3 linked regions of the Tistrella mobilis genome follow. The protein of the gene in region 2 interacts with the protein of the main gene of each other region in a pairwise test. Links are inferred from orthologs where the notes say so. Each region holds a gene or a part of one and is shown on either strand. Other genes may lie near its edges. The genes, in order: P7L68_RS17815, P7L68_RS16405 and P7L68_RS25760.

The links.
Region 1: the proteins of P7L68_RS16405 (region 2) and P7L68_RS17815 interact in binary tests that used the Escherichia coli proteins (3 or more experiments, as listed by UniProt). The link is inferred for Tistrella mobilis from one-to-one orthologs.
Region 3: the proteins of P7L68_RS16405 (region 2) and P7L68_RS25760 interact in binary tests that used the Escherichia coli proteins (3 or more experiments, as listed by UniProt). The link is inferred for Tistrella mobilis from one-to-one orthologs.

The regions. Positions count from the first base shown.
Region 1 is NZ_CP121017.1:2,653,955-2,656,849, reverse strand. The notes cover bases 1-2,740. They hold P7L68_RS17815 (P-II family nitrogen regulator), read right to left. Parts: upstream 1,670-2,740; coding sequence 1,331-1,669; downstream 1-1,330. Other genes in these bases: P7L68_RS17810 (aminotransferase), read left to right, coding at 2,106-2,740; glnA (type I glutamate--ammonia ligase), read right to left, coding at 1-1,072. Also shown: more of P7L68_RS17810, read left to right, coding at 2,741-2,895. UniProt on the Escherichia coli protein: P-II indirectly controls the transcription of the glutamine synthetase gene (glnA). P-II prevents NR-II-catalyzed conversion of NR-I to NR-I-phosphate, the transcriptional activator of GlnA. When P-II is uridylylated to P-II-UMP, these events are reversed.
Region 2 is NZ_CP121017.1:2,343,396-2,346,484, reverse strand. Bases 88-3,021 are described here. They hold P7L68_RS16405 (nitrogen regulation protein NR(II)), read left to right. Parts: upstream 88-945; coding sequence 946-2,097; downstream 2,098-3,021. Other genes in these bases: ntrC (nitrogen regulation protein NR(I)), read left to right, coding at 2,114-3,021; dusB (tRNA dihydrouridine synthase DusB), read left to right, coding at 88-796. Outside these bases: more of dusB, read left to right, coding at 1-87; more of ntrC, read left to right, coding at 3,022-3,089.
Region 3 is NZ_CP121017.1:4,475,910-4,478,955, forward strand. What follows is about bases 11-2,901. They hold P7L68_RS25760 (P-II family nitrogen regulator), read right to left. Parts: upstream 1,680-2,901; coding sequence 1,341-1,679; downstream 11-1,340. Other genes in these bases: amt (ammonium transporter), read right to left, coding at 11-1,313; P7L68_RS25765 (UbiH/UbiF/VisC/COQ6 family ubiquinone biosynthesis hydroxylase), read left to right, coding at 2,038-2,901. Also shown: more of amt, read right to left, coding at 1-10; more of P7L68_RS25765, read left to right, coding at 2,902-3,046. UniProt on the Escherichia coli protein: Involved in the regulation of nitrogen metabolism. Regulates the activity of its targets by protein-protein interaction in response to the nitrogen status of the cell.

The sequences.
Region 1 (2,895 bases), 310 kb from region 2 along the record:
CGATGCGCTTGCCCTTCGGGCTCGCAACATAGGGGATACGGATCGAGGCCGAACGGTTGCGCGCCGAGTAGGCGAGCAGCACGGGGGCTTCGAAGCCCGGGATCAGGCGCTTGTAGCTGTTGGTCGACGGGTTGGTGAAGGCGTTCAGCGCCTTCGCATGCTTGATGATGCCGCCGATGTAGTAGAGGCACATCTCCGACAGATCGGCATAGCCCGAGCCGGCGAAGAGGGGCTTGCCATCCTTCCAGATCGACTGGTGGGTGTGCATGCCCGAACCGTTGTCACCCGAGACCGGCTTCGGCATGAAGGTGGCCGACTTGCCGAAGGCATGGGCGACGTTGTGGACGACGTACTTGTACTTCTGCACGCCGTCGGCGGTCGCGGTCAGGGTGCCGAAGCCGGTGCCCAGCTCGTTCTGCGCCGGTGCCACTTCATGGTGGTGCAGGACCGGGGTCATGCCCACGGCCTTCAGCTGCTCCAGCATCTCGCCGCGGATGTCGGACATGCTGTCGACCGGCGACACCGGGAAGTAGCCACCCTTCACCTTCGGACGATGGCCGGTGTTGCCCTCGTCATAGGCACGGCCGCTGTTCGAGGGCAGTTCCAGCTCGTCGACCGAGTAGGAGGCGCCGAACATGCCGACATTGAAGCGGACGTCGTCGAACAGGAAGAATTCCAGCTCGGGGCCGAAGAAGGCGGTGTCGCCGACGCCGGTGTACTTAAGGTAGGCCTCGGCGCGCAGCGCGGTCGAGCGCGGGTCGCGCTCATAGCCCTGGCCGGTCGACGGCTCCAGCACGTCGCAGACCACGACCAGGGTCGGCTGCGCGGCGAAGGGGTCGATGAAGGTGCTGGTGCAGTCGGGCATCAGGATCATGTCCGACTCGTTGATCGCCTTCCAGCCGGCGATCGACGAACCGTCGAACATCACGCCGTCCGTGAAGGTGCCCTCGTCCACCGCCTCGGCGAAGTAGGTGGTGTGCTGCCACTTGCCGCGCGGGTCGGTGAAGCGGAAATCGACGAACTTGATTTCGTTGTCTTTGATCTGCTGAAGGACAGTCTTCGCGTCCGACATTTTCTATCCTGCCTGTTGATTGGCCTGCCTGTTGACGGGCCTGCCTGGACTGCGGCATCCGGACCACCGTGTCCCCGGATGATCCGTCATACCGACCGGTCGGCCCGCCGTCAGGCGTCTGCGGGGGCGGGGCCGAGCTTTTTTCAGTCTCGTGAGTGCACCACCGGCGGCGGTGCGGATCAATGGCGATCTGGTTGCAGGGCAGATCCGTCCGGGCCGGTCGTCTCCGGCCTGCTGCCCGGTGCCCTGCGGAACCGTTCAGAGGGCGTCGTTGCCGCGCTCACCGGTACGGATGCGGATGGCATCCTCGACCGGCGTCACGAAGATCTTGCCATCGCCGATCCGGCCGGTATGGGCGGCCTGCTGAATGGCTTCGATCGCGCGCTCGACCTGGGCGTCGCCGACCACGATCTCGATCTTCACCTTGGGCAGGAAGTCGACGACGTATTCGGCACCACGATACAGCTCGGTGTGACCCTTCTGGCGCCCGAAACCCTTGGCTTCGGTCACGGTCATGCCCTGAAGGCCGATCTCGTGCAGCGCCTCCTTCACCTCGTCGAGCTTGAAGGGCTTGATGATGGCTTCGATCTTCTTCATCTCGGCGGCTACTCTCGTCAGTCGCGCGCATGAACCGGAAGATCCGGGCCCCTCAATCCGACTGCCGGTCACGGCGGCCAGGACCTGCGGGGCCTGGAGGCGGGGGGTGCCGGTCATGCGCTGGACGCGCCCGAGCCGTACACCGGCAGGTGGCGCGCACCACCCACGCCGACCAACGTTTGCACGTGCCGTGCCAATCTGCGCAAGTCACTGGTACATCACGGACCAGCCCGCCCGGAGGCGCCGCGACGGTGCGAGGGTCCACGGGCTTTGGCTAAAACACGGGCAGGTGCTGCCCAAAACGAAGGCAGATGGGCCAGCATCTGTGCGGCTGCCTTGTCGGATGGCTCCGCTTCTGCGATCCTCGGGCCCTCGTCTTCACTCAACCCAACCCGAGATTGAGAAATCCGGGGCGGCGCATCAGCAGGAACGGGCCGTGCAGTTCGCCAATCAGATCCTCTCCGGCTATGGCACCACCATCTTTACCGTGATGAGCGCGCTTGCGCAGGAGCACGGGGCCGTCAATCTCGGCCAGGGCTTCCCCGACTGGGAGGGGCCCGAGGAGGTGCGGCGTGTCGCCGCCGACGCCCTCATGGCCGGCGGCAACCAGTATCCGCCGATGGCGGGGATCCCCGAACTGCGCCGCGCGGTGGCCGAGCATGACCGCCGATTCTATGGCATCGAGGTCGATCCGATGCGCGAGGTCATCGTGACCTCGGGCGCGACCGAAGCGCTGGCGGCGGCCCTGCTGGGCCTGCTCAATCCCGGCGATGAGGTCGTGCTGATCGAACCGCTTTACGACAGCTATCTGCCGATCGTGCAGCTGGCGGGTGCCGTTCCGAAACTGGTGCGGGTCGAGCCGCCGCATTGGGAGCTGCCGCGCGAGGCGCTGGCGGCCGCCTTCGGGCCGAAGACCCGCATGCTGCTGATGAACTCGCCGATGAACCCCACCGGCAAGGTGTTCAGCGACGACGATCTCACCTTCCTGGCCGATCTGGTCAAGGCGCACAACGCCGTGGTGGTCTGCGACGAGGTGCATGAGCATCTGGTCTTCGACGGCCGCGCCCACCGGCCGATGATCACCCTTCCGGGCATGCGCGAGCGGACCGTCCGGGTCGGCTCCGCCGGCAAGACTTTCTCGCTGACCGGCTGGAAGGTCGGCTATCTGGTGGCGGATGCGCCGATCGCCGCGGCACTTGGCCGGGCCCATCAGTTTCTGACCTTCA
Region 2 (3,089 bases):
GCCGGTCGCCGTCCAGCTGGCCGGGCGCGAGCCGGGACTGATGGCCGAGGCGGCGGAAAAGGCGGTTGAGGCGGGAGCGGCGTGGATCGATGTCAACATGGGCTGTCCGGCGAAGAAGGTGACCAGTGGCGCCTGTGGCGCCGCGCTGATGCGTGAGCCTGAGCGTGCCGAGGCAATCGTGCGGGCGGTGATCCGCGCGGCGGGCCCGGTGCCGGTCACCGTCAAGATGCGGCTGGGCTGGGCCGAAGGTGAACTCTCGGCGCCCGATCTGGCTGCACGGCTTGAACAGACCGGCGTGGCGATGATCACCGTGCATGGCCGTACACGTGCCCAGCTCTACCGGGGATCCGCCGATCCCGCGGGCATTGCGGCGGTGCGGCGGCGGGTCCGTGTGCCTCTGATCGCCAATGGCGATGTCGCAAGCCCTGCCGATGCGCGACGGCTTCTGGACCTGACCGGGGCAGACGGGGTGATGATCGGTCGCGCCGCCATGGGGCGGCCCTGGCTGCCGGCACTGGTGATGGCGGCGCTGGCCGGCCTGACCGCCACCGTGCCGGATGCGGGGGCGATCTGGGCACTTGCCCGGCAGCATTATGATCTGGCGCTCGACCATTATGGCGAGGCGCATGGCCGCCGGGTGGTCCGCAAGCATCTCGACGCCTATGCGGCCGTTGCCGGTGCCGGCCGGACGATACGCGACCGTCTTGTCCGTGCCGAGCAGCCGGACGACGTACGTGCCGTGCTCGATCGCCTTGCGCTGGGCGATCTTCCGGCAGATTTCGGAGTGGCCGCATGAGTGATCCGAGCCTTCGGCACCCCGATCTTCTTAACCACGACGCCCCCGATCCCGAGGATCCCGTCCGCTATGTGGACGGGACCGCGGACGAAGGCCCATCCACGCCCGCGGACGGGGTCCAGGACCCTGTCGGCAGCCCCCGCCAGCGCATGTGGAAAGGTCTGGCCCAGACCATGGCTCTGACCAGCTTCGGCCGGAAACGCCGGCCCTCCAAATCGCCCGTCCCCGGCGATGCGATCCTCGACGCCCTGCCGCACCCGGTTCTGGTGGTGGCCAATGACGACCGGATTCTCTATGGCAATCCCGCTGCAGAGCAGTTTTTCGGCACCGGCATCTCGGTGCTGATCGGCTCGGCGTTGACCGAGTTCATCCGCTATGACAGCCCGTTGATGGACATCACCCGCAAATGCTTCCTGCATGGCGGGTCGAGCCTGAACGAATACGACATCGTGATCGACGGTCCCCGCACCGGCAGCCGGCTGGTCGATGTGCAGGTGGCCCCGCTTCCCGACCAGGCTGCCACCGGTGCGCCGGCGGTGCTGCTGTCGCTGATCGAGCGGTCGATGGCCCATAAGATCGATCGTCAGCTGACCCATCGTGGCGCCGCACGCTCGATCACCGGGATGGCCATGGCGCTGGCCCACGAGATCAAGAACCCGTTGTCGGGGATTCGCGGCGCCGCCCAGCTGCTGGAGTACAATGTCGCCGAGGGCGACCGCATGCTCACCCAGCTGATCTGCAAGGAGGCCGACCGGATCGTGAACCTGATCGGCCGGATGGAACAGTTCTCCGACGGGCGGCCGATCGAGCGCGAGCCGGTGAATATTCATGTGGTGCTGGAACATGTCCGCCGTCTGGCCCAGAACGGCTTCGCTGCCCATGTCCGTTTCATCGAGCAGTACGATCCGTCATTGCCGCCGGTCTACGGCCACCACGACATGCTGGTCCAGATCTTTCTGAACCTGGTGAAGAATGCAGCCGAGGCGGTTCCGGACGAAGGTGGAGAAATCACCCTCACCACCGCTTTCCAGCATGGCCTGCGTGTCCAGGTGCCCGGCAGCCGCGACCGGCTGGACCTGCCACTCGTGGTGACGGTGCAGGATAACGGCCAGGGTGTGCCCGAGGATATCCGGGCCAATCTGTTCGATCCTTTCGTCACCACCAAACCCTCGGGTACCGGCCTCGGCCTGTCGCTGGTCGCCAAGGCGGTCAACGATCATGGCGGGGTGATCGAGGTCGACAGCCGCCCCCGGCGCACCGTCTTCAAGGTGATGCTGCCCATGTACAACCCCAAGGCCTGAAGGAACGACGGACGCGATGGAGCCCGCAACCATCCTGGTCGCCGATGACGACCGTAGCATCTGTACCGTTCTGCATCAGGCACTCAGCCGGGCCGGGCACACGGTGCGTACCACCGGGACCGCTGCCTCGCTCTGGCGGATGGTCGAGGACGGCGACGGCGATCTGGTGATCACCGATGTGGTGATGCCGGACGAGAACGCGCTCGACCTTTTGCCCCGGATCAAGCGCCTGCGCCCCAACCTGCCGGTCATCGTGATGACCGCACAGAAGACGCTGTTGACCGCGGTCAAGGCGACTGAACGCGGGGCGTTCGAATATCTCCCCAAGCCATTCGATTTGAACGAACTTCTCCGCATCGTCCAGCGGGCGCTCAACACCCGGCGCGGCGATGCGCCGCCACCGGCACTGGATCAGCGTGGCCAGCCGCAGGCCGAAGAGGAGATGCCGCTGGTCGGCCGGTCGCCGTCTATGCAGGAAGTCTACCGGGTCATGGCCCGGATCATGGGCACTGATCTGACCGTGATGATCACCGGTGAAAGCGGCACCGGCAAGGAGCTGGTCGCGCGTGCGCTGCATGATTACGGCAAGCGTCGAGGCGGCCCGTTCGTTGCGATCAACATGGCGGCGATCCCGCGGGATCTGATCGAATCCGAGATGTTCGGCCACGAAAAGGGGGCCTTCACCGGTGCAGCTCAGCGCAAGACCGGTCGGTTCGAGCAGGCCCAGGGCGGCACGCTGTTTCTGGACGAAATCGGTGACATGCCGCTGGACGCCCAGACACGACTGCTGCGCGTGCTTCAGGAGGGGGAGTTCACCACCGTCGGCGGGCGTACGCCGATCCGGGCGGATGTCCGGATCATCGCGGCGACCCACCGCGATCTCCGTCAGCTGATTCAGCAGGGTCTGTTCCGCGAGGATCTGTTCTATCGCCTGAATGTGGTGCCGGTGCGCCTGCCGCCATTGCGCGAGCGGCGGGAGGACATCGCCGATC
Region 3 (3,046 bases), 2.1 Mb from region 2 along the record:
GACCCGCGGCCGAACTCGGGGTAGGCTTCGAGGCCCAGCTCTGCCTTGTCCATGCCGCCATGCTCGACCTCTTCCGAGACCCGGACACCGACGGTGAACTTGATCAGCAGCCAGGCGACGGCCGAGAACACCGCAGTGAAGGCGCCGATCGCGATGATGCCGACGATCTGGGTGCCGAAACTGGCGTCCGCGTTGGTGATCGGCACGGCGATCGTGCCCCAGATGCCGCCGACGAGGTGCACCGGAATGGCACCGACCACGTCGTCGATCTTCAGCTTGTCGAGCAGCGGCACCGTCAGGCTGGCGAGCACACCGCCGACCGCGCCGATCAGAATCGCCCCGCCGATGGAGGGGGTGTCGGGACCGGCCGTGATCGAGACCAGGCCGGCGAGGGCGCCGTTCAGCGCCAGAGTGAGGTCGACCTTCTTGTAGAGCAGCTGCGAGAGGATCATCGCGGCGACGATGCCGCCGGCAGCTGCCATGCTGGTGTTCGCCACGACATTGGCCATGCCGGTGGCGTCGGCACCGGTACCCAGCGCCAGCATCGAGCCGCCGTTGAAGCCGAACCAGCCGAGCCAGAGAACGAAGGTGCCGAGGGTGGCGAGCGCCAGGTTGGAGCCGGGCATCGGGTTCACGCGGCCGTCACGGCTGTACTTGCCGATGCGCGGGCCGATGATGATGGCACCGACGAGCGCGGCCCAGCCGCCGACGGAATGCACCAGGGTGGAGCCGGCAAAATCGACGAAGCCCATTTCCGACAGCCAGCCGCCGCCCCAGACCCAGGAGCCGGTGATCGGATAGCTGATGGTGGTGAGCAGCACGACGAAGAGCAGGAACGACCAGAGCTTGCTGCGTTCCGCAACCGTGCCCGACACCACCGAGGCTGCGGTGGCCACGAAGACCATCTGGAAGAACCAGTCCGACGCCGAGGCGTAGGTGCCGGCCTCGTAGACGATCGCGTCGCCCGTAGCGTCGCTCTGCGACCAGATGGCCAGGCTGCCGATCCAGCCGCCGTCGACGTTCATGTACATCAGGTTGTAGCCGACGAGGTAGAAGGTGATGCCGGCCACGGCGAAGAGCGAGATGTTCTTGAGCAGGATGGTGGCGACGTTCTTGGTCCGGGCCAGGCCGGATTCGAGCATCGCGAAGCCCGCGGCCATCCACATGACCAGGGCGCCGTTGATGATGAACGAGAAGGTGTTGAGGATATACTGAACCTCGGGGTCGACTTCGGCCCGCGCCGGTGCCGCGACGAGGGTGAGAGCGATCGCCGCAAGGGCGGCACGCCGGAAGTTGGTGGCCGTCAGCGCCATCTCTGGTGGGTCTCCTTCCCAGTTGGCTCAGAGAGCGTCCTTGTCGGTTTCGCCCGTGCGGATGCGCACCACACGTTCGAGGTCGAACACGAAGATTTTGCCGTCGCCGATCTTGCCGGTCTGGGCATTGGTCTGGATCGCTTCGATCGCTGCTTCCAGCAGATCGTCGTTGAGGGCGATCTCGATCTTCAGCTTGGGCACGAAATTCACTTCGTACTCCGCGCCGCGATAGATTTCGGTCTGGCCCTTCTGCCGGCCGTAACCCTTCACCTCGGTGACGGTCAGGCCCTGGATGCCCAGATCGGTCAGCGCCTCGCGAACGGCTTGCAGCTTGAAGGGCTTGATGATCGCAGAGATCAGCTTCATGGCGCCCTGTTCCTTTCCCCCGCAGCCTCGATGTTCTGGCGGCCGGCGCCCTGGGCGCCGGCGGTCCGGACGGGACACTTCAAGACCCGTGCCAATTTCGTGTCACCGGCGGGATTCTGCCCTGCAATGCACGATGGACGGGCAATTCACCCGGGGCGGCCCGGCCCGGATGGGGCGATGGCAGATGATTTTGTCTGTTTTTTGTGCAGATTATCCAGCGATGGGCAATTCCTGGTCACGCCATGAATTGCCGGCCATGGCTGGACTTTCGGAACCGGCGGGCCGATCTTGCGCGTCGGGGCCGGGCAAAGCGGCCCGGCGTGACCGAGCAGGCGTGACGGAGCGGAGGCCTATGGAGATGATCACGGGGCAGATGACGGCGGGCGACCTGGTGATCGTGGGCGGCGGGCTGGTCGGCATGACGCTGGGCGTTGCGGCTGCCGCGGCCGGGCTCGATGTGATCATCGTCGATCGTGAGGATCCTACGGCACAGCTCGATTGCGGCTTCGACGGCCGGGCCAGTGCCATTGCCCATGGGTCGAAGCAGGTGCTGGCGGCGATCGGCGTCTGGCCGTTGGTGACGGAGACCGGCGCGATCGAGCACATCCGGGTCACCGACGGCCCCAGCCTGATGCATCTGCATTTCGACCATGCCCAGGTGGGGGAAGAACCGCTGGGCTGGCTGGTCGAGAACCGCCACATGCGAGCTGCCCTGGCGCAGCGTGCCGCGGCACTTGCCGATCGGCTGACCGTGGTGGCCCCGGCAGGCGTGGTCGCGGTGGACCGGCAGGGCGCGCGGGCGACCGTCACCCTGGCCGATGGCCGGGTTTTGCGTGCACCGCTGGTGGTGGCGGCCGATGGCCGCCGGTCACGCCTGCGTGACGAGGCCGGGATCGCGGTGACCGAATGGGGCTATGGGCAGACCGGGCTGGTCTGCACGGTGGCCCATGAATACCCGCACGAGGGTGTGGCGCATGAACGCTTCCTCACCCCTGGCCCCTTCGCCATCCTGCCGCTGGCCGGCAACCGCTCATCGATCGTCTGGACCGAGCGGCACGAAGATGCGGCCCGGATCCAGGTCCTGGACGATGTGCGGTATCTGGAGGAACTGCGTATCCGCTTTGGCGATTTCCTGGGGCAGCTCCGGCTGGAAGGCCCGCGCTTCGCCTATCCGCTGGCGTTGACGCTGGCGCGGCGCTTCGTCGACCGGCGTCTGGCGCTGGTGGGCGATGCCGCCCATGCCATCCATCCGATCGCGGGGCAGGGCTTCAATCTGGGCATCCGCGACGTGGCGGCCCTGGTCGAGGTGATGGTGCAGGCGCGGCGCCTGGGCGGCGATGTCGGGGCACCGGATGTGCTTTCCAGGT